One region of the Roseibaca calidilacus genome, then DNA from elsewhere that is predicted to be linked to it. Evidence: riboswitches for the same ligand, from Rfam matches in the RefSeq annotation. Region 1 holds a riboswitch; the other holds the start of a gene.
The links. Region 1 has a riboswitch for cobalamin ahead of AWT76_RS08120 (hypothetical protein). Riboswitches for the same ligand answer to the same signal wherever they lie in the genome.

Region 1 (14,719 bases):
ATCGACACCGTAATTGTCGTGTTCCTCGATGCCCGTGGCGACAGCAAAGATGTTCGGGTCGAAAATGATGTCTTCGGGCGGAAAGCCCAACTCTTCAGTCAAGATACGGTAGGCGCGCGCGCAGATCTCTGTCTTGCGGGCGAAAGTATCGGCTTGGCCCTGCTCGTCAAACGCCATGACCACGACCGCCGCGCCATAGGCCAGACACAGCCCCGCCTGTTCGCGGAACTGGTCTTCGCCTTCCTTCATGGAAATGGAATTGACCACCGATTTGCCCTGCACGCATTGCAGGCCGGCTTCGATCACCTCCCATTTAGAGCTGTCGATCATGATCGGCACGCGCGCGATGTCGGGTTCGGCGGCGACAAGGTTCAGGAACTCGACCATTGCCTTTTTGCTGTCGATCAGCCCTTCATCCATGTTCACATCGATGATCTGCGCGCCGTTCTCGACCTGCTCGCGCGCGACATCCAGCGCGGTGGCGTAGTCGCGATTCACGATCAGCTTGCGGAACTTGGCAGAGCCGGTGACATTGGTGCGCTCGCCCACATTCACAAACGGAATATCGGGCGTCAGCACGAAGGGTTCCAGACCAGATAGTCGCAAATAACGGGTCATGCGGGCACCTCTCTAGGGGCATAGGGGGCAACGGCGTCGGCAATCGCGCGGATGTGGTCGGGCGTGGTGCCGCAGCAGCCGCCCACCACATTGACCAACCCGTCACGGGCAAAGCCGCCGACAAGGGCGGCGGTTTGCTCGGGCGTTTCGTCATAACCGCCAAAGGCATTGGGCAGCCCGGCATTGGGGTAAGCGCAGGTGAATGTGTCGGCCACACCGGCAATCTCGGCCAGATGCGGGCGCATCAGGTCGGCCCCCAGCGCGCAATTCAGCCCCACGGTAAAGGGCCGCGCATGGGCGACCGAATGCCAAAAGGCGGTGGGCGTCTGCCCCGACAGCGTGCGGCCCGATGCATCGGTAATCGTGCCCGAAATCATCAGCGGCAAGCGCTGGCCGATTTTCTGGAACACCTCGAACGCCGCAAATATCGCGGCCTTGGCGTTGAGCGTGTCGAAAATGGTTTCAATCAGGATAATATCGGCGCCGCCTTCGATCAGCCCTTCCATCTGCTGCCCGTAAGCGCGGCGCAGATCGTCAAATGTGACTGCGCGAAACCCGGGATCGTTTACATCGGGGCTGATGGACGCGGTGCGGTTCGTTGGCCCCACGGCCCCGGCCACGAAGCGGCGCTTGCCATCCGCGGCCTGCGCCCGGTCCGCCGCGCGCCGCGCGACCTGCGCGCCCGCCACGCTTAGATCATGGATCGCGCCTTCCAGCCCGTAATCAGCCTGTGCAATGGTGGTGCCGGAAAACGTGTTGGTTTCCAGAATATCCGCACCCGCCATGGCGAATTGGTAATGGATATCTTCGATCGCGTCAGGCTTGGTCAACACCAGCAGGTCGTTATTGCCCTGTTGCGGGTGGTCGGTGTGGTGGCGGCAAGTGGGGCCATGGATATGGCCGCCGCCCGCGTAATCCTCTTCCGACAGGCCAAGGGTCTGGATCATCGTGCCCATGGCCCCGTCCAGCACCAGAATGCGTTCGCTGACCAAAGCGCGCAATTCTGCCAGAACGGGCGAGTCGTGCAGGGCAACATCTTTCATCGGGTCTGTTCTTCCATGCCTGAGGGTTCGGGCAGGATATAGCCTTGCCCGAACCCGGAAAAAACCGAATGATTTTCACCCAGACTATGAATTCAATTCATATTCAGGGCCGGATCACATAACCGCGCGCCGCCCTTTGGCGCCGCCGCGCCGTTGTTTGGACGGCAAGATCAAAGTCAGCGGCTGCGCGGGATTGCGCGTGCTTTCCACCAATAGCTCGCAAAACACCGCCAGCGCCGGGGATTCGCGCAGATAGGGTTTTGCGGCGGCATAGGCGCGCATGGCCTCTGCTTGGTAACTGGCAAAACCGGGCAAACTGCCCAGCCATTGCAAATAGCCCAGATGGCCCAATTCGCGGGCGCGCTTGGGCGGCAGCCCCGTGGTTCGAAGTTGCAGGATCGTGTGGTTTAACAGCATAGCGCCCTCCGCGCATGAGGACGGCCTGCCAAAGGGGTCGGGCGCGCGCGCCGATGTCTGACCCCCGAGGCACCCCGCCCGGTTCCAACAAACGCCCTGTTGCGGCATGCAACGGGGCGGTGATGGCAGGTCTCCTGACTTGCGGCTCAACGCGCCCCCAACCCTTCCCGGCGCAAGGCCAGTGGTCATGTCGGGGGTGCTTGCCGCTTACAGTTGCGGGGGCAGTCATGGACTAGGGGCAAGCCCGCACCATGTTCCCTTTTCAGCCAACCCCACCGGGGCCGGGCACCATCAGGGGTAGAGTGGCCCGTTGCGCAAGCTTTGTCCAGAGTGCATCGCGTTCATTTGCATTCACGCGCCACACTCCAGCCTTTTATGACCGCATGTCTACTTGCGCAAAACCGGGAACCACTTTTGCGCGACATGCTTTAGCGGTTTTCTGCGGCTGCAATATGGGCGGTGGCCTCAATCTCGACCAAGGCGGCATCCTCGACCAGCCCGGCCACAACAACCATCGACATGGCGGGGAAATGCTTGCCCATCACCTCGCGGTAGGCGCGGCCCACCTCGGCCTGACGCGCAAGATATTCGCGCTTGTCGGTGACAAACCATGTCAGGCGGGTAATGTCGCTGGCCTGGCCGCCCGCGGCTTCGACAATCGCCACGATATTGGCCAAAGCCTGCCGCATCTGGCCCACGAAATCATTGGCAACGAACCGCTGATCGCCGTCCCAGCCGATCTGCCCGCCAATGTGCAAAACGCCGTCACGCGTAAGCATACCGTTGGCATAGCCCTTGGCAGGCAGCCAGCCGCTCGGTTGGATGGTTTTATGCGTCATGTCGGGTCTTTCACTTGCTCTAGCGTCGCGGCCACGCGTGCGGGCCATGCATTGGGGCGGCCTGCCGCATCCACATTGACCAGCGTGGCGCGGTGGGTGAACCTTGTTTGCCCAGCGCAGCGCGCAACAATGCCATAGCCGCAGGACGTGCGGCCAAGTGCTGTGATCCGCATTTCCAGCACCAGCGCATCGCCATGGCGCGAGGGCGCGAGGAATTCAGTGTCGATGGCGCGGGTCGGCACGGCCCCGGCCCCATGCATGGCCTCAAACGGCCAATCCAGCACATCGGCAAAGAAGGCTTCCACGCAATCATTGACCATCTCATAGTAGCGCGGGAAAAACACGATCCCGGCGGGGTCGCAATGCTTGAACAGAACCTTCTGGTGAAATTCATACATGCCTAGACACCCACATATTGCTCGGTGACATCGGCGCTCAGGTCTTCCATGGCGCCAGACCAGACGGTCTTGCCGCGCGCGATGATCGCGGCGCTGTCAGCCACCTGCGCCAGTTCCGACAGCGTCTTGTCAATGACAAGGATCGACATGCCGCTGTCGCGTTTCAGCGCGGCGATGGTGCCCCAGATCTCGGCCCGGATCAGGGGGGCCAGCCCCTCGGTGGCCTCGTCGAGGATCAGCAGGCGCGGATTGGTCATCAGCGCGCGGCCAATGGCCAGCATCTGCTGTTCGCCCCCCGACAGTGATGCCGCGCGCTGCCCCAACCGTTCGCCCAAGCGCGGCAGAAACCGGGTGACGCGCTCCAATGTCCAATGACCGGGGCGCGCGGCGGCGATCAGGTTTTCAGCCACGCTCAGGCTGGCAAAACAGCGCCGCCCTTCCGGCACCAGCCCAAGGCCAAGGCGCGCGGCACGGAAACTGGGAAGAACATGCAGGTTTTGGCCGGAAAATTCCAGCCTGCCCTGCGACGGGATCATCCGGCAAATGGCCTTGACGGTGGTGGTCTTGCCCATGCCATTGCGGCCCATCAGCGCCAGAACCTCGCCCTCGGCCAGCGTGAAATCCACCCCGAACAAGGCTTGCGAGGCGCCGTAACGGGCAGTCAGGTTTTCGACCCGCAGCAATGTCATGCGCTTTCCCCCAGATAGGCGTCGCGCACTTCTGGGTTGGTGCGGATGTCATCAACCGACCCGGTGGCGATGATACGCCCGTAAACCAGCACGCTGATGCGGTCGGCCAGTGCAAACACCGCATCCATGTCATGTTCCACCAGCAGGATCGGGGCCTGATCGCGCAACCCGTCCAGAAAGCCGGTCAGGGTCTTGGACCCTTCCGCGCCAAGGCCTGCCATGGGTTCGTCCATGACAAAGGCGCGCGGGTCAAGGGTTAGGGCCACGGCGACCTCCAACTGGCGGCGCTGGCCGTGGCTAAGTGCTGCGGTGCGGGTCTGCCTGTTGTCTTGCAGGCCGACGCGTTCCAAGGCGGCCTCGGCGCGGTCGCGCAAGGCGCGGTCGCCCATGACAGGTGCCAAGAACCGCCAAGGCCGCCCGCTGGCCCCCAGCGCGCCCAGCATCACGTTTTCCAGCACGCTGTCTTCCATTGCCAGCGCCGAAATCTGAAAGGTCCGCCCAAGCCCCTTGCGTGCCCGCGCGGCGGTGCTGAGTGCGGTCACGTCCTGCCCTTGCAGCAGCACTTGCCCCGCATCGGGCCGCAGACCGCCGCAGATCTGGTGAATGAGCGTCGATTTGCCCGCGCCATTTGGGCCGATCACAGCATGGATTTCGCCCGCGCGCAGGTCTATGGACACGCTATCGCTGGCCTTCAGGCTGCCGAAGGATTTGGAAATACCACGGGTTTCCAGAATGGTCTGGGTCATGATTGCCCCTTCGGTCCACAAACCAGCCCGATCACGCCGCCGCGCGCGAACAGCACGACGCCCAGCAAGATCGCCCCCAGCGCGATATGCCAATGCGTGGTGAACCCGCCCAGAACATGTTCCAGCGTAACAAACAGCATCGCACCGACCACCGGCCCCATCAGGCGGCCCACACCGCCAAGGATAATCAACACGATCAATTCACCCGACAGATGCCACGAAAACATGGACGGGCTGACAAAGCGGTTCAGGTCGGCAAACAGCGCCCCTGCCAGCCCGGTGATCGCGCCCGAGATGACAAAGGCCACCAGTTTCAGGCGCGCGGGGTCCAGCCCCACGGTCTGCACCCGCACCGGCACTTGCCGCGCTGCGTTCAGCGCAAGGCCAAAGGGCGATGCCACCAGCCGCGCGTTCAGCCATAGCGCCAGCAGAAGCGCGGCAAAGCAGATGCTGAAAAACTGGATCGGCACCAGCGTGTCCAGGCCGGGAAAATCGTTGCGGATATAGATGGATATCCCGTCCTCGCCGCCATAGCGCGACCATGAAATGGCGAAGTAATAGAACATTTGCGCGAAAGCGAGGGTAATCATGATGAAATACACCCCGCTGGTGCGCAGGCTTAGCAGCCCGATAAGCAGCGCCACGAAGGCTGACAGGACCACCGCCACCAGCCAGATAATGGGCATGGATTTCGTGCCGTCGAACACCATGAAACCCAGATCCAGCGGCATGAAATTTTGCGCATGGAACGCCAGAATGCCCATGCTATAGCCGCCGATCCCGAAAAACGCGGCATGGCCAAAACTGACCAACCCGCCCCAGCCAAGGGCAATGTTCAGCCCCACGGCGGCCAGCGCCAGAATGGCCGCGCGGGTGGCAAGGGTTATGATGAAGGGCTCATCCAGCAGCAGCGCGCAGAGCGGCACCGCCAGCAGCCCGGCCAAAAGCGCGGCGTTCAGGTAGCTTTCGCGGATCATGCGCGCGCTCCCATCAGGCCGGTGGGGCGGAAGATCAGCACAAGGCTCATCAATATATAGACTGCCATATTGGCCAAGGATGCGCCCAAGGACATGGCCGTGGCCGGGTCCAGAAACAGCCGAAACAGCACCGGCAGGAACACGCTGCCCAAAGTTTGCGTCAGCCCCACAAGGATTGCGCCGATAAACGCCCCCTTGATGGACCCGATGCCGCCGATCACAATCGTGACGAAGGCCAAGATCAGCACGGGTTCCCCCATGCCCACCTGCACCGACTGGATCGCGCCTACAAGTGCGCCAGCCAGCCCCGCAAGGGCGGCCCCCAGCGCGAAGATCAGCGTGTAAAGCCTTGATATATCGACACCAAGGGCGGCAATCATCTCTCGGTCATTTTCGCCCGCGCGAATCTGGATGCCGATGCGCGTGCGCTCTATCAGCAGCCACAAAGCCATGGCAACCGCCAGCCCTGCCCCGATCAGCGCCAAGCGGTAAAGCGGGTATTGAATGCCGCCGGGCAGCGTGACCGGGCCAGACAGCCAGCTTGGGATGTCCAAGTATAGCGGGAACGACCCGAAGATCAGCCGCGTGCCTTCGGAAAAGATCAGGATCAGCGCGAAGGTCGCCAGAACTTGGTCCAGATGGTCGGCGGCATATAGGCGGCGAATGACCAGCGTTTCCACCAGAACGCCCGCCGCCGCCGCCGCCACGAGCGCCGCCAGCAGCGCCAGCAGGAATGACCCGGTCGCGCCCGCCACGGCGGCGGCAGCAAAGGCCCCCACCATGTAAAGCGAGCCATGCGCAAGGTTAATCAGCCCCATGACGCCGAAAATCAGCGTCAGGCCCGCTGCCATCAAAAACAGCATGACGCCCGATTGCAGGCCGTTCAGGACCTGTTCGATGACAAGGATGGTGGACATGGGAACCTTTCCAGCAGGACTGGCGGCAAGGACATCCCTGCCGCCAAGAACCGTTTAGGGCATCTGGCATTCTGCCGCATAGGCATCGGCATGGTCTTCCAGCGCAACCCCGATAATGCGGTTGGTGAACACATCGCCTTCCTGAATGACCTCGCGCGCGTAGATGGTCTGGATCGGGTGCTGGTTCGGCCCGAAGCGGAAGTCGCCGCGCGTGCTGTCGAAATCGGCCTCGCGCAGGGCTGCGCGGAAGGCCTCGTTATCGGACGGGTCGGCCTTTTCCAGCGCAGAAATCAGCAGGTTCGCCGTGTCGAACCCTTGGCTGGCGTAAAGCGAAGGCAAGCGGCCAAATTCGGCCTGAAAGCTTTCGACGAATGCCGTGTTCACCGGAATGTCGATGTCTTTCGACCATTGCGCGGTGTTGACCACGCCCAGCGCCGCTTCGCCCACCGCCTGCAAGATGCCTTGGTCAAAGCTAAAGGCCGGACCCACCACCGGGATATCCACACCGCTATCGGCATATTGCTTCAGGAACGAAATGCCCATGCCGCCGGGCAGAAAGAAGAACACGCTATCGGCCCCCGACGCACGGATCTGCGCGATTTCAGCGGCATAATCGGTCTGGCCAAGCTGGGTATAGACCTCGCCCGCCAAGTCGCCCTCATACATGCGCTTGTAGCCCGTCAGCGCATCTTGGCCAGCCGGGTAGTTCGGCGCCAGAATGAAGCTGTTGCTATAGCCCGCGGTGTTGGCATAGGCGCCCGCCGCTTCGTGCAGGTTGTCATTCTGCCATGCCACGTTGAAGTAATTCGGATGGCAGCCGCGCCCGGCCAGTTGCGACGGCCCGGCATTGGGCGACAGGTAAACCACGCCTTGGTTGACCGCAGACGGAATCACCGCCATCGCAAGGTTCGACCAGATAATGCCGGTCATCACATCCACGCGCTCGGACTGGATCATCTTGTCGGCCAGTTGCACGGCGATATCGGGCTTTTGCTGGTCATCCTCGATGACCAGTTCAATGTCGTCGCGGCCCGCTTGGGCCAGCGCCAGCAAGAACCCGTCGCGCACATCCAGACCAAGGCCCGCGCCGCCACCCGACAGCGTGGTAATCATCCCGACCTTGATGTCGGCTTGCGCGCCGGTTGCAAGGGCAGCCAATGCGGTGGTGAGAAGCAGATTTTTCATTCTTGTCGTCTCCCTGTTTTGGTTTTGGCAGATTGCGGCCTTGGCCGCGCGGTGGTCAATCCTTGATCGTCGCGCCATGCACCGGCGCTATGCGAAAGCGTTGAATCTTGCCCGTCGGTGTCTTGGGCAGGCTGTCTGCAAACACCACGCTGCGCGGGTATTTAAAGGGTGCGATACTGGCTTTGACATGCTCTTGCAGCGCGCGGGCCATGTCGGGGCCGGGGTTATGGCCTTCGGCCAGCACCACATGCGCCTCGACCAGCGCGCCGCGCTCCGGGTCCGGTGCGCTGATGACGGCGCATTCGGCCACGGCGGCGTGGGCCAGCAGCGCGGCCTCCACCTCTGGCCCGGCAATGTTGTAGCCAGCGGACAGGATGATATCGTCATTGCGCGCGGCAAAGTGGAAATAGCCGTCATCATCCATCACGAACGTATCGCCGGTAATGTTCCAGCCATTCTGGACATAACTGGCCTGTCGCGCATCACTCAGGTAGCGACAGCCAGTTGGCCCGCGCACCGCCAGCCGCCCCATGGTGCCGGGGGGCACGGGGTTGCCCGCCGCATCGACCACGCAGGCGCTGTAACCCCGCACGGGTTTGCCGGTGCAGGCGGGGCGGTGGTCCTCCAGCCGGTTCGACAGGAAGATATGCAGCATTTCCGTGGCCCCGATCCCGTCCAACATGGGCTTGCCCGTGGCGCGCAGCCAATCGTCATAGACCGGCGCGGGCAGGGTTTCGCCCGCCGACACGGCAATGCGCAGGCTGGACAGGTCCGCCCCATCCGCCATGGCGCGCAGCATCACCCGATAGGCTGTGGGCGCGGTAAAGCAGATCGTGGCGCGGTAGCGGGTGATGATCTCTATCAGGTTCGGCGGAGAGGCGTTTTCCAGCAGCACAGCACTTGCGCCAAACCGCAACGGAAACACCGCCAGCCCCCCAAGCCCGAAGGTGAACGCCAAGGGCGGCGAGCCGACGAACACATCATCCGGCGTGACCTGCAACACCTCGCGCGCATAGGCGTCGGCGATTATCAGGATATCGCGGTGAAAATGCATCGTCGCCTTCGGCTCTCCGGTCGAGCCAGAGGTGAAACCCAGCAGCGCCACATCGTCTTGGGCGGTTTCGACCGCCGTGAACCGCACCGGCTTTTCCAGCGCCATGCGGTCCAGATCGGCGTCATGGTTGGATGTGCCGTCAAACCCGACAACGGTTTTCAGATACTGGCTTTGCGCGGCGCAGGCCGTCATTTCATCCATTAACCGCGTGTCGCATAGCGCGAATTCAATTTCGGCCTTGTCGATATATTTCGCCAATTCGCCCGCGCGCAGCATTGGCATGGTATTGACCACAACCGCGCCCGCCTTGGTCGCGGCCAGCCAACAGGCCACCATTGCGGGGTTGTTGGCGGACCGGATCAGCACACGGTTGCCGGGCTTTATGCCCAGATCCGCGACCAGCACATGCGCCAAACGGTTGGTCCAGTCGGTCAGTTCCTTGTAGGTGCGCCGCCGCCCATTGCCCACAAGCGCGGTATGGTCGCCAAACCCGCGCGCGACCATGGCATCAGTCAGCTCTACCGCCGCGTTCAGCCGGTCGGGGTAGTCGAACCCGTCCAGAACCAGATCCGGCCATTGCTCGCGCGGGGGCAAGGCATCGCGCGCAAAGCTGTCAGTATGGGCAGAGGGGCGCAGGTCCGTCATAGCTCTGTCCTCACATTCCACAATTCGGGAAACAGCACCACGTCCAACATCCGGCGCAGATAGCTGGTGCCGCCGGTGCCGCCGGTGCCCATTTTCAGACCGATCACACGCTCGACCGTGGTGACATGGTTAAACCGCCAGCGGCGGAAGTAATCTTCCAGATCAACCAGTTTCTCGGCCAACTCGTAAAGCGCCCAATGCGCCGCCGGGTCGCGGTAGACCTTGGCCCAAAGCGCCTGCACCTCTGGCAAGCTTGGTGTGGGTGTCTGGCGCGGGGCAAGCGCCGTTTTGGGCAGCGCATGGCCCATGCGCACCGCAACCCCCAGCACCGTCTGATACAGACAGGGCCGCGCCAGTTCCGCCTGCAACGCCGCGTGCACCGCTGGCACATGCGCATGCGGGCGCATCATCGCCGGGTTACGGTTGCCCAGCCGGAATTCGACCATCCGGTATTGCCAGGACTGAAACCCGCTGGATTGTCCCAAACGCGCGCGAAACGTGGTGTAATCCGATGGCGTCATGGTGCGCAAAACGTCCCATGCGGAATTGAGCTGCTCCATGATCCGCGCCACGCGGGCCAGCATTTTCAACGCGGGCGCAAGCTGGTCCTGCGCCAGATGGGTGCGCGCGGCGTCCAGTTCGGACAGCATCAGCTTCATCCACAATTCGGATGTCTGGTGCTGGATGATGAACAGCATTTCATCATGCGCGTCCGAAATCGGAGCCTGCGCGGACAGAACCTTGTCCAACCGCAGATAGTCGGCATAGGACATGCGCCCGTCGAACGCCATTTGCGCGCCTTCACGCGCCGGATCGTAAGGGTCAGCCATGATGCCCCTCCACTGCCTGCCGCGCGATAATCACGCGCTGAACATCACTTGCGCCCTCGTATATGCGCAAAGCCCGGATGTCGCGGTATAGCCGTTCCACCATCTGCCCGCTGCGCACCCCATCACCACCATGCAGTTGCACGGCGCGGTCAATGACCTGCTGCGCAGACTCGGTGGCATATAGCTTGGCCATCGCCGCCTCGCGGGTGACACGCGGCGCGCCCATGTCCTTGGTCCATGCCGCGCGGTAGGTCAGAAGCGCGCTTGCATCCACGTCCAGCGCCATATCGGCAATATGGCCTTGCACCATTTGCAGGTCTATCAACGGCGCGCCCTGCACATGGCGGGTGGTGACGCGGGTCAAGGCCTCGTCCAGCGCGCGGCGGGCAAAGCCCAAGGCCGCGGCGGCGACACTGGTGCGGAACACATCCAGCACCGACATGGCAATCTTGAACCCCTGCCCCGGCGCGCCGATCATGGCGTGGGCCGGCACGCGGCAATCTGTCAGACGCAAGGTCGCCAATGGGTGCGGCGCGATCGTGTGCAGCCGTTCGGCCACGGCAAAGCCTTGCATGTCGGGCGTGACGATAAAGGCGGACAGCCCCCGTGCGCCCGGTGCGCCGCCAGTCCGGGCAAAGAGCGTGTAGACATCGGCAATCCCACCATTGGAGATCCATGTCTTCTCGCCGTTCAGGATGTAATCGTCGCCGTCGCGGATAGCGGACAGCGTGCCATTGGCCACGTCCGACCCGGACCCCGGTTCGGTCAGCGCAAAAGCCGCAATTGCATGGCCTGCGCGGGTGCGCGGCAACCAGTCGGCTTTCTGCGCGGCGCTGCCGAACAGGGTAATCGCCCCCGTCCCCAACCCTTGCATGGCAAAGGCGAAATCTGCCAAGCCGTCATGGCGCGCCAAGGTTTCGCGCGTCAGGCACAGGGCGCGCAGGTCCAGAACGCCCTTCTCTGATGCGGAATGCTGTAGCCAGCCACCCTGCCCCAATGCCGTGACCAAGGCACGGCACGCGGCATCTGTATCGGCATGGTCAATGCCTGCCAGCTCGCCCGCAGCCCAGTCATCCAGCCGCGCGGCGAAATCGCGGTGGTGCGGGTCGAAAAACGGCCAGTCAAGGAAGGTGCGATCCGCCATCAATCCCCCTCGAACACCGGTTTGCGCTTGGCGGCAAATGCGTCATAGGCGCGGCGAAAATCGTTGCCCTGCATGCAGATGGCTTGCGCTTGCGCTTCCGATTCAATCGCCTGTTCCAGCGACATGGACCATTCCTGCGCCAGCATTGTCTTGGTCATGGCATTGGCAAAGGTTGGGCCAGCGGCAATACGCGCGGCCCAATCCATGCATTCTACTTCAAGATCGTCGCTTAACTTGTTGAAAAAGCCCCATGATAGCCCTTCATCCGCCGACATGGAGCGCCCCGAATACAGCAGTTCCGCCGCGCGCCCCTGCCCAATCAGCCGCGGCAGCATGGCACAAGCGCCCATGTCGCAGCCCGCAAGCCCCACACGGTTAAACAGGAAGGCGACCTTGGCATCGGCCGTGCCGATGCGCAGATCGCTTGCCATGGCGAGGATCGCGCCCGCACCGGCACAAACCCCATCGACACCCGCGATGATAGGCTTCTGGCAGCCCAGCATGGCCTTGACCAGATCGCCGGTCATGCGGGTGAAGGCCAGCAGGTCTTTCATGCCCATCCGCGTCAGCGGGCCGATAATGTCATGCACATCCCCGCCGGAACTGAAATTGCCACCATTGGGCAGGATGACCACGGCATGCACATCGTCGCGGTATGGCAGCGCGCGGAACCAGTCGCGCAATTCTGCGTAGCTTTCAAAGGTCAGCGGGTTCTTGCGCTCGGGGCGGTTCAGGCGCAGGCGGGCAATGCCATCTGTCACCTCGCACAGGAAATGCTCTGGCGCGTCGTTCATGGCCGGTCCTTTTCGCGGGTTTCTATGTGGGTCAGCAGGTCGAACGCCTGTTCCAGCATCGGGCCGTCCAGCGCGCCCAGCAGGTCGTTCACCCACGCTTCATGCGCGGCGGCAAGCTTGGCAAAGGCGGCTTCGCCCGCAGGCGTCAGCCGGGCCAGTTGCGCGCGCCGGTCGCCTTCGACGGCGACACGCAGCGCCAGCCCTTCTTCGGTCAGCCGGTCGACAATGCCCGTCACATTCCCGTTCGAGACGCGCAGAAATTCGGACAAGTCGCTCATACGCAGCCCCTTGGGGTGACGCGCCAGCGCCGCCATGACATCGAAGCGCGGCAGGGTTGTGGCGTGATCGGCGCGCAGGCGGCGGCGCAATTCGCTTTCGACATGGCCGGTCACTTTCAGCAACCGCAGCCACAGGCGCAGGCGGTCTTTCGACAAGGGTTCCAAGGCTTGGGGACGTGTTTGGCTCATATCTCTCCCCCCGACAGGCTAAGGGCATGCCCATTGACCGACGCCGCCGCGTCAGAGCACAGCCACAGTGCCGCCCCCGCCACTTCGTCGGGCTGGATGAATCGCCTTTGCGGGTTGGCGGCGATCAGGCTGGCGCGGGCATCGTCCACGCTCAGGCCGGTCTTGGCAGTAATGTTCTCGACCGACCGCTCTAGCAGCGGCGTTTCAATGAAACCGGGGCAAATTGCATTCGCGGTCACGCCGCTTTGCCCCAGTTCCAGCGCCAGCGACCGGGTCAGCCCCACCACGGCATGTTTTGCCGCCGCATAGGCGCTGGCATAGGCATACCCCTTCAACCCGGCGGTAGAGGCGATGGCAATGCAGCGCCCCCAGCCCTCGGCCTTCATACCGTCTAACGCGGCCTGCCATGTGTTGACCACGCCGACCAGATTGACCGCCAGCATATCGTTCAGGTGGTCGGGGGTCATGCGCGAAAAGGGCACGCTTTCAGCCGCCCCGGCATTGGCCACCGCCACCGTGACCGCGCCATTCAGGCCGCGCGCTTGGGCAAACGCGGCCCCGACAGAGGCGCGGTCGGTCACGTCGCAGGTTACATAGCCAATCTCTCTGTGTTGGCGCGCGACCTCTCGCAGGGGGGCTTCACGCCGCCCCATGACTGTCACGCGCGCGCCCGCATGGGCAAATGCCAGCGCAAGCGCGCGCCCCACGCCCGTGCCGCCCCCGGTGACCACGATATGACGGCCTGCCACAGTCATGCGCGCAACACCTCTGCCTCGCGGTCAGCCAGCCGCCACACCTGGTCGCGGCCTGCCAGATAGGGCAAGGGCCAGTCGGGCGCGGCACGGTCACCGATGCGGGCGGCCTCATGCAGGGTCCAGTTGGGGTTGGCCAGATGCGGGCGGCCCACGGCGACCAGATCGGCCCGGCCCGCCAGAAGGATGGAATTGGCGTGGTCTGCCTCATAGATATTGCCTACGGCCATGGTCGCCATGCCCCCTTCGTTGCGGATGCGGTCGGAAAACGGTGTCTGGAACATGCGGCCATAGACGGGCCGCGCCTTGGGCGTGGTTTGGCCCGCCGACACGTCGATCAGGTCGGCCCCGGCGGCGTGGAAGGCTTTTGCAATCGCCACGGCCTCTGACGGGGTCACGCCCTCGTCGCCCACCCAATCGGTGGCCGAGATCCGCACGGATAGCGGCTTTTCGACAGGCCAGACCGCGCGCACGGCCTGCAACACCTCCAGCGGGTAGCGCAGGCGGTTGGACAGGTTGCCGCCATAGGCATCGGTGCGGATGTTCGACACGGGCGACAGGAAGCTGGACAGCAGGTAGCCGTGTGCTGCGTGCAGTTCCAGCATGTCAAAGCCCGCGCGCGCGGCCATGCTTGCGGCGGCCACGAATTGCGCGCAAACCCGGTCCATATCGGCCCCGGTCATTTCAAACGGGGTCTGGTTGTCCTTGGCCCATGGAATGGCCGACGCGCTCATGACCGGCCAGTTGCCATTGGGCAAGGGGGTATCCATACCGTCCCAGCCCAAACGGGTCGACCCTTTGCGCCCCGAATGCCCGATCTGCGCGCAGATCTTGGCGTCAGTGTCGGCATGCACGAAATCTACAATTCGCGCCCATGCCGCTTCATGCGCGGGGTCATAAAGCCCCGGACAGCCCGGCGTGATGCGCCCCTCAGCCGACACACAGGTCATTTCCGTGTATACCAACCCGGCCCCGCCCGTGGCGCGTGCACCGTAATGGACCATGTGCCAATCGGTCGGGCAGCCATCCACGGCCTTGTATTGCGCCATGGGCGACACCACGATGCGGTTTTTCAGCGCCATGCCGCGCAGTTGGAAGGGCGCGAACATGGGCGCGCGCAAGGGCGCATCCGTCGCCACGCCCGCGCTGGTCTGGAACCAGCGTTCGGCGCTTTCCAGCCAGCCCTTGTCGCGCGCGCGCAGGT
Region 2 (14,719 bases), 730 kb from region 1:
GCCGCGCGCAGTTGCGCGATCAGCGCCAAACCGCAGGCGCGGGCGGCGGTCACGCCATCCTCGACCGATGTATCGGCACCCAGCGTGCCGCAGATCAGACCATCCGCCCCGCTGGAAATCTGGCCCGAAATGAACACCAAAGGCCCGCTTTGCACGAAAGGCACATAATTCGCCGCAGGCGCGGGGGCGTCGGGCAAGGTCAGGCCAAGTTCGGCAATGCGGGCTTCGATCGGATTGGACATGATGGCACCTTTCGTCATTTTCCCTGCACTATGCCCGAATGGGCGGCTGTGGAAAGGGCGAAAAAGCGCGGCAGGTCAGACCAACCGCGACACTTCGACCGCCGCGCGCACGAAATCAGCGAAAAGCGGGTGCGGCTCGAAGGGTTTCGATTTCAGTTCTGGGTGGAATTGCACGCCGATGAACCAAGGGTGATCGGGATATTCCACGATCTCGGGCAGCGAGCCGTCCGGCGACAGGCCCGAAAAGCTAAGCCCCTTTGCCTCCAATGCGTCGCGGAACTTGGTATCCACCTCGTAGCGGTGGCGGTGGCGTTCCTCGATCCGGGTCGTGCCGTAAATTTCCGCCACGCGCGAACCATCCAACAGGCTGGCATTATACGACCCAAGCCGCATGGTGCCGCCCTTGTCGTCGCCCACCTTGCGTTCGACCTTGTGATTGCCCTGCACCCATTCTTTCAGGTGGTAGACCACGGGCGTAAAACGTTTCTTGCCCGCTTCGTGGTCGAATTCCTCGGACCCGGCATCGGCAATCCCGGCCAAGTTGCGCGCGGCTTCGATGCACGCCATTTGCATACCCAGACAGATGCCGAAATAGGGAATCTTCTTTTCCCGCGCATAGGTCGCAGCGCGGATTTTGCCTTCGGTCCCGCGCTCGCCAAAGCCGCCGGGCACCAGAATGGCATGATAAGGTTCCAAGGCGCTGGACGGGTCTTCGCTGTCGAACACCTCGGCGTCAATCCACTCTACCTGCACCTTCACACGGTTGGCGATGCCACCATGCACAAGCGCTTCCTTGATGGATTTATAGGCGTCCTCTAGCTGCACATATTTGCCGACAATGGCGATGCGCACCTCGCCTTCGGGGTGCTGCAAACGGTCGATCACATCATGCCAGCGGTCAAGCTGCGGGCGCGGGGCAGGGGTAATGCCAAACGCGTCCAGAACGGCTTGGTCCAAGCCCGCTTCGTGATAGGCCAAAGGCGCTTCGTAGATGGATTTCAGGTCATAGGCCGGGATCACCGCCTCTGGCCGGACATTGCAGAACAGCGCGATCTTCTGGCGTTCCTTTTCCGGGATCGGATGTTCAGACCGGCAGACCAGCACATCAGGCGCGATGCCGATGCTTTGCAATTCCTTGACCGAATGCTGCGTGGGTTTGGTTTTCAACTCTCCCGACGCGGCCAGATAGGGCAAGAGTGTCAGATGCATGAAAATACACTGACCGCGCGGGCGCTCATGGCTGAATTGGCGGATGGCTTCGAAGAAAGGCAGACCTTCGATATCGCCCACCGTGCCGCCGATTTCGCATAGCATGAAATCGACCTCATCTTCGCCCACGGCCAAGAAGTCTTTGATTTCATTGGTCACATGCGGGATCACCTGAATGGTGCGCCCCAGGTAATCGCCCCGGCGTTCGCGTTCCAGCACGTTGGAATAAATCCGCCCTGACGACACCGAATCGGTGCGCCGCGCCGCGACCCCGGTGAAGCGCTCGTAATGGCCAAGGTCCAGATCGGTTTCGGCCCCGTCATCGGTGACGAACACCTCACCATGCTCGAATGGTGACATCGTGCCGGGATCGACATTCAGGTAAGGGTCTAGCTTGCGCAGCCGCACGGTAAAGCCCCGGGCCTGCAACAAGGCGCCCAATGCCGCAGAAGCAAGCCCCTTGCCAAGGCTCGAAACGACACCACCGGTAATGAAAATATAACGCGCCATGGGTCTGCTCGGACCTCCCCGTGAAGTGTCAGAATTGGAAAACGGCGCGCGAACCGGCACACCTTCACGGGACTTATGCCTTACCCGAGAATGCGCGCGCCCGCAAGCGGGCAGCCTTTACTCTGCCGGTGGCGGTGCAAGCGAGTCGTCGGTCAGGCTGGGCGGCAGCAGGCTGTCGGCGGCGGGCAACTCTGGCGTTGCCGGTGCTTCTGCCGGGGCGGGAACGCCCAAACGGTCCAGAACCGACGTGCTGGCCGATTGCTGCGCTGCCAGAACCGTCAAAAACAGCGAAGTTGCGATGAAGCTGGCGGCCAGCCCCCATGTCAACTTGGCCATGGCCGTCAGCGGCGGGCGGCCTGCTTGCGGGTTGCCGTCGCCCCCGCCAATGCCAAGCCCACCCCCTTCGGAGCGCTGCACCAGCACAACGCCGATCAGCGACAGCGCCAGCAGAAGGTGAACAATGAGCACGACATTTTGCATCAGGAAACCCGCGAATAGCTTTGTCGTTCACTTAGGCGTTCATGCGCATGTCTGCAACCCCGCATCGTGGCACGCAAATCAACAGATTCGGGTTTTCCGCACCCACGCAACAGGGTAAGAGCGGAACGGTTTCAGCAAGGAAAGGTCCGGGAATGGCCAATGTCGTGGTGGTCGGCGCGCAATGGGGCGACGAAGGCAAGGGAAAAATTGTCGATTGGTTGTCCGAGCGGGCCGATGTCGTGGCCCGCTTTCAGGGCGGTCACAATGCCGGGCATACCTTGGTTATTGACGGCAAGGTCTACAAGCTGCACGCGCTGCCCTCGGGCGTTGTGCGCGGCGGCAAACTGTCGGTCATCGGAAATGGCGTGGTGCTGGACCCGTGGCATTTGGTGCAAGAGATCGAAACGATCCGCGCCCAAGGCGTGGACATCACGCCCGACACCCTGATGATTGCAGAGAATACCCCGCTGATCCTGCCTTTCCACGGCGAATTGGATCGCGCGCGCGAAAACCAGAACTCTGTTGCGAAAATCGGCACCACCGGGCGCGGAATTGGCCCGGCCTACGAAGACAAGGTCGGTCGTCGCGTGATCCGCGTGGCCGATCTGGCCGATGACGCAACCTTGCAACTGCGCGTGGACCGCGCGCTTGTGCATCATGATGCGCTGCGCCGTGGTTTGGGGCTGGACCCTATCGACCGTGACGCCCTTCTGGCCAGCCTGCGCGAGATTGCACCGCAAATCTTGCCCTTCGCGGCCCCTGTCTGGAAGGTGCTGCAAGACAAGCGCAAAGCCGGTAAGCGCATTTTGTTCGAAGGCGCGCAAGGCGCGCTTCTGGACGTGGATTTCGGCACCTACCCGTTTGTTACATCCTCCAACGTGATCGCGGGGCAGGCGGCAACTGGCGTGGGCGTTGGTCCCGGCGCGATTGATTTCGTTCTGGGCATTGTCAAAGCCTACACTACCCGCGTGGGTGAAGGCCCGTTTCCGACCGAATTGGACGATGCCGACGGGCAGCGTCTGGGCGAGCGCGGGCATGAATTTGGCACCACCACCGGGCGCAAGCGCCGCTGCGGCTGGTTCGATGCCTGTCTGGTGCGCCAGACCTGCGCCACTTCCGGCGTGAATGGCATAGCATTGACCAAGCTGGATGTGCTGGACGGGTTCGAGGTGCTGAAAATCTGCGTGGGCTACGATCTGGATGGCACCATGCTTGATTACCTGCCCACGGCCGCCGAAGCGCAGGCGCGGTGCCAACCCGTCTACGAGGAGATGCCCGGCTGGTCTGAATCGACCGAGGGCGCGCGCTCTTGGGCTGATTTGCCTGCCAATGCCATCAAATATGTCCGCCGCGTGGAAGAGTTGATCGGCTGCCCGGTCGCGCTACTTAGCACATCTCCAGAACGTGAAGACACTATCCTAGTCACAGACCCATTCGAGGATTGATGGCCCTTTCCTACAAAGCCCGCAAACGCTGGTCGATATTCGCCCTTGTGGTGGCGCTGCCGCTTTACATTGTTGTCACGGTTAACGTGGTCGAACTGTTCGATCGCCCGTCCTTTTGGGTGGAACTGCTGATTTATGTCGTCTTGGGCATTGTCTGGACCTTGCCATTGAAGAAAGTGTTTCTGGGTGTGGGCAAGCCCGACCCGGACGCACCGCCAGAGCAATAGACAGACATCAAACAAAAAAGCCCCGGCGCGTGCTGCCGGGGCTTTTTGTGTGTTGTTCGCGTTTAACGCTGGGCGTATTTCCGCGCCGGTTCGTCGTATTCCGAAGCCGGAGCAAGGCGGAACGCACCGGCATTCCCCCGTTCCAGACGCCCTTCGCGCAACAAAGTGCCAAAGCCGCGCAGCATGTCCTCGCGGCTGACCTCTTTCCCCTCGTTATAGGCCAGAACAAGCTTCATCAGGTCGGGGCGCGAGAATTCCTCCTGGCCCAGAATATGGGTCGAATAGGCCGCGGCGGCTTCGATCTGGTCGTCCAGAAGCCAAGCATCCACGTCATCGGCAAACGCCTTGAACGTCTCGACCGTGTCTTGCCCGAGAGCGGTGCCATCAACGTCAGGCACGATGGTTTCGGCTGCCTGACTGGCGCGGATGCGACGCGGGCGCACCGGGCCGCTGGCGGCGGTTGCGGCGTCCACCCGTTGCTCTGACACAAGAACCAGCGGGGTCCGGCCCGACAAGGGCCGCTCGGTGCGGCGTGCGGTTGCGACAGCCGGGCGGCGCGGGCGCGGGTTAAGTTCGGCCGAGTCGTCATCCTGTGCGGCAAAAGCGTCGGCCTCTGCTGCGCGCGGTGCTTTGGCAGTGACCTCTGCGGGGGCGTCCGCCATCCGCATGGTTGCGGGCGCGCGTTGCGGCGCGGCAGCCTCAACCACGGGCGCGCTGTCAAGGCTCACCTCATCCTTTTCCCAGATGTCATAATCCGCGTCATTCGCGGCCTTGTCGTCTTGGGTTGCGCGGGCGCGCGCTGCTGCACGGACAAGGGCAGGATCAAGCGGGGCGGGTGCGTCCATGCTCGCCCGATATTTGTCAATCTCCCGATCCTGCTCGATATCACGACGGCGCGGCCCTTCCACGATTTCTTCGGCACGGGTGGCTGCAACCGCGACCTTGATATGTTCGAACGTCTCGCGGCGGCGCTTCGAATCACGCTCGCCCAAAGCCGATTTCGCGGTTTCCAGCAGGCGCTCGGCGGTGCTTTCGGTATCGCCGGGGATACGCTTCTTGGCCTTGCGGTTGAAATGCGGGTGGCGAATGATCGCTTCTTTTTCGATATCCGCCAGCTCTTCGACCAGCGAGCTTTCGGAACTTTGGTTCAGCCCGGTCCGCCCCAAGATATCGCGAATTTCGTTGCGCAGCGTTTCGATGGAGTGGCGTTCTTGTTCAAGGCGGGCCGCGTCCTGCATTTCGCGTTCCAGCTCAGCCTCGAAATCGTCCTCGTCCATCTCCTCGGCCAAGACCGACTTTGCCGGTGCGGCGTGTGAGGCCTCTGGCTGCCGCTGGCTCAGCTCTGCCGCGGGGGCTTCCAAGGGTTCGGGATGGGCAGGTGCCGAATCGGCGGCACTGTCCGCGTCGTCCGGTTCGAATTCATCTTCGAATTCGTCCTCAAACGAATCGTCTTGCGCATCCATGGTTTGCTCTGCCGCGACAGGTTGCATAGCGTCCAGAGCGCTGGACACGCTGGCAGGCGCGCTGTTTTGTGGCGCGTCCTCATCTTCGTCGAACAGGCCATAATCGTCGTATTCGTCGGAATTGTCCTGCGTGTCGGGCTGTGCGGCGACCGGTGCTTCGGTCACCGGTTCCAGCGACGTGTCCTCATCGGCGCTCTCGTCGTCCGACACGATGTCTTCTGACGCAGCCGGGCTGTCATCGGCCATGTCGCTGGCGTCAAACGCCACGATCTCGGCATCCTCCGCGTGCCCGGCCGTCTCTTCCGGCATGTCCTCTGCCATCAAGCTGGCAAGGGTATCTTCAAACTCCGGCTGTTCGGGGTCGGCGCTGTCGGGCAGGTCTGCATCAGGTGCGGTCCGCGGCGCGGCGTCCTCTACCGCTTCCGATTTGGCAACAGCCGCGCGGATGCGCGCCAGCTTGTCGGTAATCTCCGATGGTTGGGGGGGCGTCGCTTCTGCGTTCTGGTTGGGAGTTGCAGCGGCAGGTGCTGCTGCGGCCATCATTGCCGCAGGCGCTGCTGCGGTCGATGCCGCGCTGGCCAAGGCGAAAGGCGCAGGAACGGTTTGCGACAGGCTGTGATCCGCCTGCTGACGCAGGATGATCCCGTTTTCCTGAACTTGGCTCTCCACACGGCGCTGCACTTCGCGTTCGGCAATACGATGCAGCATTTCCGCGTCTGGGGTCGGCGGTTCCGCCCCAAAATAGCGGTCCTGCGCTGCCAAGTCCCGGAAATACTCCGCGATTGCCTGCATTGTGCCGAAAGGCTCATCAAAGCCTTCCAGAGTACACGAGAACGTACCGTAGGATACTGTAAGTATTTTGCTTGGACCAACCATCACATCGCTCTTTTACTAACTGCACGTTCCCCAAGATCGCGGAACACCAAAGCGATTACATGTTTGAACTTGGGTTTTTTTAAGATGTGATTATGACCATAACCCAAGTTTCGTGCCGCATTCGGAAGGTAGCCTATTGACCCTTGTTTTCCAAACACAGAATGGCGTCACGCTGGCCGGTGGGGCCGGTTTTGAACCTGCTGTTCTGGCCGAGGCGCTGGCGCTGGCACCCGATCTGGTGGCCGCCGATGGCGGGGCAAATCAGCTGGATGATCTGGGCCAGACCCCGCAGACCGTGATCGGCGACCTTGATTCGATTCGTCCCGCGCTGCGCGCCCGCCTTGGCCCGCGCGTGAACCATGTCCCCGAGCAAGACAGCACCGATCTGGACAAGTGCCTGCGCCTTGTTGCGGCACCCTTCATGATTGGTCTGGGCTTTCTAGGTGCGCGCACCGACCACACATTGGCCGCGATGACATCGCTTGTCCGCAATGGCAGTGCGCGGGTGCTGTTGCTGGGGGCAGAAGATATCTGCCTGCTGGCGCCGCCCGCGCTGACCATGCCCTTGGAACCCGGCGCGCGCGTGTCGCTGTTTCCCATGGGCGCGGTTGCGGGCCAATCGTCCGGGCTGGAATGGCCGATCGACGGGCTGGATTTTGCACCCGACGCGCGTATTGGCACCTCGAACCGGATGGCGGGCGACAGCTTGCGCCTGACCGTCAATGCGCCGCGCATGATCCTTGTGCTGGATCGGTGCTGTTTGCCCCGGCTTCTGGCCGCAATTCTGGCAACACCCGACTGGGCGCGTTGAAAAACTGTTGCGCCGACTCGGCGAAGGTTCTACGACCAACACACTTTGGTCCGGTTGTGTGAACAGCCGGTTAAAATGGGAACGCGGTGCGCGGCCTTTTGGGGCTGCAAATCCGCGACTGCCCCCGCAACTGTAAGCGGTTAGCAATGTCGGCATATGCCACTGTGGTGCAAGCCACGGGAAGGCCCGGCAAAGCGACGACCCGCAAGTCAGGAGACCTGCCAAAGTGTTCACCCTATCCCGGCGCGGGCGGCGCTGCGGGTAACGGTTTTACCGTAGCGGTGGCATCTTTCGCCGTCTGCGGTGCGCCCTGCACCTGCCGACATTCTCTCGTTTTGGGCCGCGCTGTCGGCCCTTGCATAGGTGTAGACCCATGGCCAAACGCCATTTCCTTGGCACGGTCGCAGCCCTTGGCCTGATGGCCGGTGGTGCTGCGGCACAAGATATTATCAACCTTGAAGAAGTGACCTTTTCGGTCAGCCGTGTTCCGCTAGAGCTTGGCCGCACCGGCGCGCGAGTGCAGGTGCTGACACGCGAAGATATTGAAGAAGCGAATGAAACAGAGGTAAACACGGTCCTGTCGCGACTACCCGGCGTGACCATGACCCAGCGTGGGCCGATTGGTGCCTCTGGCAGCGTGCGCATTCGCGGGGCGGATGAGCGTTATTTCCCGGTGCTTATTAACGGCATCAATATGAGCGATCCGTCCCAGTTGCAGTCGCAATTCAGTTTTGCTGGTCTGACCAGCAGCGCGGTTTCGCGGCTGGAAGTGTTGAAGGGCTCTCAATCGGCGATCTACGGGTCGAATGCGATTGCTGGTGTGGTCAATTTGACCATGGGGGAAATCCCTGACGAGGTCGGTTCTGAAACCAAGGTCACGACGGAATTCGGCAGTTTCAACACGCGCCGACTGGGGTTGTCCTACGGGCAGCGGTTTGAACGTGGCGAAGTGGCCTTCACCTTTGAGCGCGCCTTAACCGATGGTTTTTCCAGCGCCGATGAAAACGATGGCAACACCGAAGATGACGGTTTCCGCAGCACGATCCTATCCTTTCGCGCACGGCACGAATTGACGGATACCGTGGCGGTCGGGGCCTCGGCCTTTTACCAAGATTCGTTTAACGAATTCGACGCCGGTGCGGGGGTAGGCGGGGATGACCCCAACCGCTTCGGTCTGTCAGAGCGCTACGGCCTGCGCGGTTTTGTTGAATTCGCGCTCGGCGCGGTCGAGAATGAAATCAGCATTGAAACCAGCCGCAACGAGCGCGCCGACCCGAACGCGCCGACGACCTTTACCACGACCGATTTTCAGGGCGGACGCACAGGCATTCAATATAATGGGCGCGTTGATCTGTCGGGCAACAGCACCTTGGTGTTCGGTGCGCAATACCAGCGTGAAACCTATGATGCGTTCCGCCCCGGTGGTGCAAGCTTCGACGGCACGATCCGGCGCAATGCGCTCTTTGCCGAATACCTTTATGCACCGACCGAAAATATCGACCTTACATTTGCCCTGCGCCGCGAGGATGACAGCCGGTTTGGTGGACAGATCACGGGTCGCGCAGCCTTTGTCTGGCGTCCTGATGCCGCGACAGTCGTGCGCGCGTCTGCCGGGACAGGGTTCCGCGCGCCTTCGGCGAATGAAATGTTTGGCCCGTTTGGTGCCAACCCCAACCTGAAGCCCGAAGAAAGCGAATCTTTCGATATAGGTGTGTCGCGTGAATTCGGGGCGTTCAAAGCTGATGTGGCATTGTTCCGGACCGATATCGATAATCTGATCGGCTATACTACCGGCTATGTTCAGATCGCGGGCCGCTCGCGCCTGCAAGGGGTAGAAATGTCGGGCACCTATGACATAAGCGACAATCTCTCCCTGTCCGGCGCGTATACATTCACCGATGCTAAAGATCGCTCCGGCAACCCTGTCGGCAACGTGCCCAAGCATGATCTTGCAGTCTCGGTGGACTGGAAGATTATGGAAGGGTTGCGCAATACCACCACGCTTGCGGCATCTTCCGAGCGGTTCGGGTTTGGCGGGTCATCCATACCTGGATTCGGCGTGGTCAATACGAATTTCAGCTATGACCTGACTGAGCGCGCGCAACTGACCTTCCGTGTCGAGAACATCTTTAACAAACAGTATCAGACGGTTGAAGGTTACGGCACTTCTGACAGGGCCTTCTACCTTGGCCTGTCGTCGCGTTTCTAAGGCACTGGCTGCGGCCTTTGCCCTTTGGGCAGGGGCCGCGGCTGCGGGGCCACCCGAGAGGGTGGTCTCTATCAACCTGTGCACGGACCAGTTGGCCATGTTGCTGGCGGCACCGGGGCAGTTGGTGTCGATCTCGCGCATTTCGCATGACCCGAACGTGTCGGTCATGCTGGAAGAAGCGCGCAAATACCCCATCAACCACGGGCAGGCGGAAGAGGTGTTCCGCCTGAGCCCCGATCTGGTGTTGGCCGGGCAGTTCACCTCGTCCTACACGGTCGGGCTATTGCGGCGGCTGGGGGTAGAGGTGGTGCAACTGCCCATCGTCACCAGTCTGGACCAGATCCCGGACGCCATCCGCGAGGTGGGCCGTTTGCTGGGGCGCGCGCGCCAAGCCGATACTGTCGCCACGCAATTCGAAACCGATCTGGCCGCCTTGCGCGCCGATCCGGACCGCCGCCCCCGCGCGGCGTTGCATTATGCCAATAATTACACATCGGGCGACAAATCACTTGCCAATGACATTCTGACGGCGGCGGGCTTTGCCAATATCGCGCTGGAAGCGGGTCTGTCCGGCGGCGGCACCCTGCCGATGGAGCGGTTGCTCATGCTGATGCCCGATCTTGTCATTTCCGGTCAGAATTATCCCGGCGCGTCGCGTTCGGAATCTGTGCTGACCCATCCCGCGATGAACGCGCTGCGCGACCGGCACGCGGGCAGCGCGCTGTCCGATGCCGAATGGGTCTGCGGCACGCCCGCCGTTTTGCGCGCCATTGCCCGGCTGCAAGAGGCTGGCCAATGACCCGCACGCTGACCCTTGTCCTGAGTGTGCTGATCGTGGCGCTGTTCGCGCTGTCGCTGCTGATTGGCCCGGCGGGGCTGTCGCCTGCGACCTCGCTTGCCGCCCTGCTGCGGGGCGAGGGGCTGGCCGAAACGCTGGTCATGCGCGAAATCCGCCTGCCACGCGCCATTCTGGCCGCCATGATCGGGGCCGCGCTGGGCTTGGCGGGTGCGGCGATGCAGGGCTATCTGCGCAACCCCTTGGCCGAGCCGGGGTTGCTTGGGGTCTCTGGCTCTGCGGCTTTGGGCGCGGTGATCGCGCTGCAAACGGGCTTTGCCGCGCAATTTGCCTTGGGCCTGCCCATGGCCGCATTGCTGGGGGCGGTGCTGGCGGTGGGGCTGATCCTGGCGCTGGCGGGGCCACGCGGCGGCGCGCTGATGCTTATTTTGGCCGGGATCGCGGTATCCGCTTTGGCAGGCGCTTTGACCGCGCTGGTGCTGAACCTGTCGCCCAACCCCTTCGCCGCGTCCGAAATCATGTTTTGGATGATGGGCTCGCTTGCCGACCGGTCCATGACACATGTCTGGTTGGCCGCACCGTTCATTGCCCTCGGGGCTGTTGTGCTATTGGCCCAAGGCCGCGCGTTTGACGCGCTGACACTGGGCGAAGACAGCGCCGCCTCGTTGGGCGTGAACCTGTTCCGCTTGCGGCTATTGCTGGTGTTGGCCGTGGCCAGCATGGTGGGCGCGGCCACGGCGGTCGCGGGCGCTGTGGGCTTCGTGGGGCTTGTCGTGCCGCATATCCTGCGCCCATTTGTTGGCGCGCGCCCGTCAAGTTTGCTCTGGGCCTCGGCGCTGGGCGGCGCTGTGCTGGTGCTGGCCGCCGATATTGCCGTGCGGCTGGTGCTGCCTGACCGCGACCTGAAACTGGGGGTGCTGACCGCGATTGTTGGCGCGCCCTTGTTCCTGCACTTGGTGTTCAAGACACGGGGGCAGGCGCTATGACTGGTCTTGCCCTGTCCGATTTTGCCGTGGCCCGTGGCCCTTGTGACGTGTTGCGCGACATCAATCTTTCCGTGGGCGCGGGCGAATTCGTGGGCTTGCTGGGCCCCAATGGCGCGGGCAAGACCACGCTCATGCGCGCGGCACTGGGGATGATGCCGCATCGCGGGCAATCCTCGTTATCTTCCTTGCCCGCCCGCGCCCGCGCCCGCCATGTCGCATGGCTGCCGCAAGCGCGCGAAATCGGATGGCCGGTCAGTGTGGTGGATCTGGTCACGCTGGGACGTCTGCCGCATCTGCCACGCGGGCAAAAGCCGGGCGATGCTGACCGCGCCGCGATTGACGTGGCGCTTTCCCGCATGGGGCTGGACGGGTTTCGCACCCGCATCGCCACGCAGCTTTCGGGCGGTGAACAGGCCCGCGTTCTGATCGCTCGCGCACTGGCGCAGGACACGCCCTTGTTGATGGCCGATGAACCGGCGGCGGGGTTGGACCCTGCGCATCAGCTGGGGCTGATGGACACGCTGGCGGCAGAGGCCGCGCGCGGGCGCAGCGTGATCGCATCCCTGCACGATTTGGGGTTGGCTGCGCGCTATTGCACGCGCCTTGTCGTGCTGTGGCAAGGCGGCATCGCCGCCGATGGCCCACCGCGCGATGTTCTGACGCCCGAGCTGCTGGCCCGCGTGTTCCAGATTCGCGCCTATGTGCAGCAGACAGAGGACGGTCCGATTTGCCAGCCGCTGGGGGTGGTCTGATGCAGGTCACGCTTGCCGCGCCATGGTTGGATTGTGATCTGGGCGCGCCGCACCGGGTGCTGTCTTGGGCGCCGCATCGCCCCGGCTACCAGATTGCGCAGCATATCCAGTGGCGGCAGGTGCGCAACGCCGATCTGCCCGCCGATCTGGATGTGGCTGCGTGGCTGGCGCGTGAAATGGCGGGGCGCGACGCGGTGTGTTTGCTCACCTCGCGCGATATTGCCCATCACCATCTGGCCCGCGCCACGGTAGAGGATGTGACGGCAGAGACGCTTGCCACTGTTGGCCTGTCGAATGCCGAAACGGTCGGCGCGCGCGTGGACCGCGCTGGCCGCAACTGGGACAAGGTCTTGCCCAGCTACGGCACCATCAACATAGCGGTCAAACTGTCGCTGCCCTTGTCTGACACGGGCTTGCTGGAAGCGCTCAGCATCGCCACCCAAGCGCGTACCGCCGCGATAATTGCCGCAGGCCACCGCGTGCCGGGCGGTCGCACGGCCACGGGCACCGGCACCGATTGTATTGTCGTTGCCGCACCGCCGGGTGCGCAGGATTACGCCGGGCTGCATACCGCGCAGGGCGAGGCGCTTGGCCGTGCGGTGTTTGACGCCGTCGCGCGCGGCGCGGCAGAGTGGCGGGCCACAATCGGCCCGCAAAGCGAGGGATGATGACAGGGTTTCAGGAATTTTTGCTGACAGGCGGCCCCGCACTTTGGGCAATTGCCGCGCTGTCGGTCGTGACCATGGCGCTGATCTTGTGGAAGCTGTGGGACATGGCGCGCCTTGGCGCATGGTCGCGCGGCCCTGCCGAAGCCGCCGTTGCCGCTTGGCGCAGCGGCGCAGGGCAGGGGGCGCTTGCGCCCTTGGCCGGGCGCAGGGGCCTGCGCGCCCGCGTGCTGCGCTGCGCGATTCAAGCGCGGCTTGACCCCGCCCTGACCGACGATCACGCCCGCGAGGAAACCGCCCGCGTCGCGAAATCCGCGCTGATGCAGACACGGCGCGGGTTGCGCGCCTTGGAACTGATCGCCACCATCGCGCCTTTGATCGGGCTTTTGGGCACGGTTCTGGGCATGATAGAGGCGTTTCAGGCGCTACAAGCTGCCGGCAACCGCGCCGACCCCGCAGCGCTTGCAGGTGGCATTTGGCAAGCACTTCTGACCACGGCGGCGGGGATGGCGGTGGCGATCCCGGCCTCCATGGCGCTTAGCTGGTATGACAGCATCTGCGAACGGGTGCAGGCCGACATGGAAGACTTGGCCACCCGAGTCTTTACCACCGGGGGGCGCTGATGTTGCAGTTCGGCCCGCCACGTCCGCGCCGCAAACCCAGCCTGACCCCAATGATAGATGTGGTGTTCCTGCTGTTGGTGTTCTTCATGCTGGCCGCGCGTTTCGGGCAGGATGTGGGGCTGGCGCTGGCCCCCGCCGGACATGCGGATGGTAGTTATTCCGGCCCACCAAGGCTGGTCGAATTCGCCGGTGGCGCGGTCTGGCTAAACGGGGTTGAAACCGCTCTCGCAGACTTGCCAGATGCTTTGACCCCGCTGATGCCCGGCCCCGATGCGCTGGTCGTCTTGCGCCCGCGCGACGGTGCCAGCGTGCAGGATGCCGCCCACCTGACCGATGCCTTGCGTGCGGCTGGGTTGCCTTCGCTTGTGCTGATGGAGCCGTGATGGATTTCGCGCCCGCCTCTCGCCCCCGCGCCCCGCGCGAAAGTGTCGTGCCCATGATAAATGTGGTGTTTTTGCTGCTGATCTTCTTCCTGATGACCGCGCAGATCACCGCGCCCGACCCGGTAGAGGTGACACTCCCTAACGTATCCTTGGCGGATGGCCCGGTGCCAGAGGGCGCGGCGGTCCTGTGGCTTGGCCCCGCAGGCAATCTGCTGGCGGCGGATGGCACGGCCCCTGACCTGGCCGCGCTGGACGCAGCCGTGACCCTGCGCGCCGATGCCGATGCCCCGGCGGCGGGTTTGGCCCTTGCCCTGCGCGAGTTGGGGCAGGGCGGGGTGCGTGCGGTCACGCTTGTTGCGCGGCAGGGGGGCGGCTGATGCGCACAGGGCTGGAATTCGCGGGCTTCGGTGTGGCAGCGGTTGCGGTGCATCTGGCGGCCTTCGCGGCCATTGCCCCTGACGGGATGACGGCGGGTGGCGATGGTGGCGAGGGGTCTGTGACGGTGGCCGCCCCTTTGGGCGCGGCGGATCCGGCTTTGTCGGCCATGGTCCGCAACTGGGACGCCCCGGTGCAGGTCGCGGCCCCGCCCGACATGGCCGCTCCGCCTGCGCCGCAGGCCGCGCCCGATGCGCTGCCGGATATGTCCCGCGATACCTTGCCCAAGTTGCCGGGTCTGGTTGCGCCAAGGGCCAAGACCGCGCCGCGCATGGCCCCGCCCGACCTGCCCAAACTGTTCGCCGAGCCCGACACCCCGCCCGAAACCCGCCCGCGCGCGCGGCCCGACCCCAAGGCCAAGGCCAGCGCCCCGGCCAGCCCGCCCGCGCAACGCGCCAGCGGCCAAGGTGCGGCCGCGCAACGCGGCCAAGGCGCGGCGCAGGTGCAAAGCGGTGGCGGCAATTCCGCGAGCGCCTTGGCCGAGTGGGGCGGACGCATCCGCGCCGCCGTGCAGCGCGCGCAATCGCGGCCCCAAACGCGCGCACGCGGCGTGGTGCAGTTGCGCCTGTCGGTCACAGCGGGGGGGCAGTTGGCAGGGGTCAGCATT

Region 2: linked by a shared signal. The riboswitch ahead of AWT76_RS04450 (TonB-dependent receptor plug domain-containing protein) and the one ahead of AWT76_RS08120 (hypothetical protein) in region 1 are both predicted to bind cobalamin.

The regions. Positions count from the first base shown of each region.
Region 1 covers NZ_FBYC01000004.1:928,355-943,073, reverse strand. Annotated here, with positions in the region: gene metH (methionine synthase) at 1-618, opposite strand, end outside; gene AWT76_RS08125 (homocysteine S-methyltransferase family protein) at 615-1,661, opposite strand; gene AWT76_RS08120 (hypothetical protein) at 1,776-2,078, opposite strand; cobalamin riboswitch at 2,186-2,386, opposite strand; gene AWT76_RS08115 (RidA family protein) at 2,507-2,917, opposite strand; gene AWT76_RS08110 (acyl-CoA thioesterase) at 2,914-3,315, opposite strand; gene AWT76_RS08105 (ABC transporter ATP-binding protein) at 3,318-4,004, opposite strand; gene AWT76_RS08100 (ABC transporter ATP-binding protein) at 4,001-4,750, opposite strand; gene AWT76_RS08095 (branched-chain amino acid ABC transporter permease) at 4,747-5,727, opposite strand; gene AWT76_RS08090 (branched-chain amino acid ABC transporter permease) at 5,724-6,644, opposite strand; gene AWT76_RS08085 (ABC transporter substrate-binding protein) at 6,699-7,829, opposite strand; gene AWT76_RS08080 (AMP-binding protein) at 7,885-9,528, opposite strand; gene AWT76_RS08075 (tryptophan 2,3-dioxygenase) at 9,525-10,358, opposite strand; gene AWT76_RS08070 (acyl-CoA dehydrogenase family protein) at 10,351-11,502, opposite strand; gene AWT76_RS08065 (enoyl-CoA hydratase family protein) at 11,502-12,296, opposite strand; gene AWT76_RS08060 (MarR family winged helix-turn-helix transcriptional regulator) at 12,293-12,763, opposite strand; gene AWT76_RS08055 (SDR family NAD(P)-dependent oxidoreductase) at 12,760-13,518, opposite strand; gene AWT76_RS08050 (bifunctional salicylyl-CoA 5-hydroxylase/oxidoreductase) at 13,515-14,719, opposite strand, start outside.
Region 2 covers NZ_FBYC01000004.1:199,348-214,066, forward strand. Annotated here, with positions in the region: gene AWT76_RS04415 (RidA family protein) at 1-242, opposite strand, end outside; gene AWT76_RS04420 (CTP synthase) at 318-1,961, opposite strand; gene secG (preprotein translocase subunit SecG) at 2,079-2,441, opposite strand; gene AWT76_RS04430 (adenylosuccinate synthase) at 2,594-3,886, shown strand; gene AWT76_RS04435 (DUF2842 domain-containing protein) at 3,886-4,113, shown strand; gene AWT76_RS04440 (prolipoprotein diacylglyceryl transferase) at 4,176-6,368, opposite strand; gene AWT76_RS04445 (thiamine diphosphokinase) at 6,589-7,263, shown strand; cobalamin riboswitch at 7,293-7,503, shown strand; gene AWT76_RS04450 (TonB-dependent receptor plug domain-containing protein) at 7,637-9,472, shown strand; gene AWT76_RS04455 (ABC transporter substrate-binding protein) at 9,450-10,271, shown strand; gene AWT76_RS04460 (FecCD family ABC transporter permease) at 10,268-11,254, shown strand; gene AWT76_RS04465 (ABC transporter ATP-binding protein) at 11,251-12,006, shown strand; gene AWT76_RS04470 (adenosylcobinamide amidohydrolase) at 12,003-12,674, shown strand; gene AWT76_RS04475 (MotA/TolQ/ExbB proton channel family protein) at 12,674-13,294, shown strand; gene AWT76_RS04480 (ExbD/TolR family protein) at 13,294-13,677, shown strand; gene AWT76_RS04485 (ExbD/TolR family protein) at 13,677-14,054, shown strand; gene tolA (cell envelope integrity protein TolA) at 14,054-14,719, shown strand, end outside.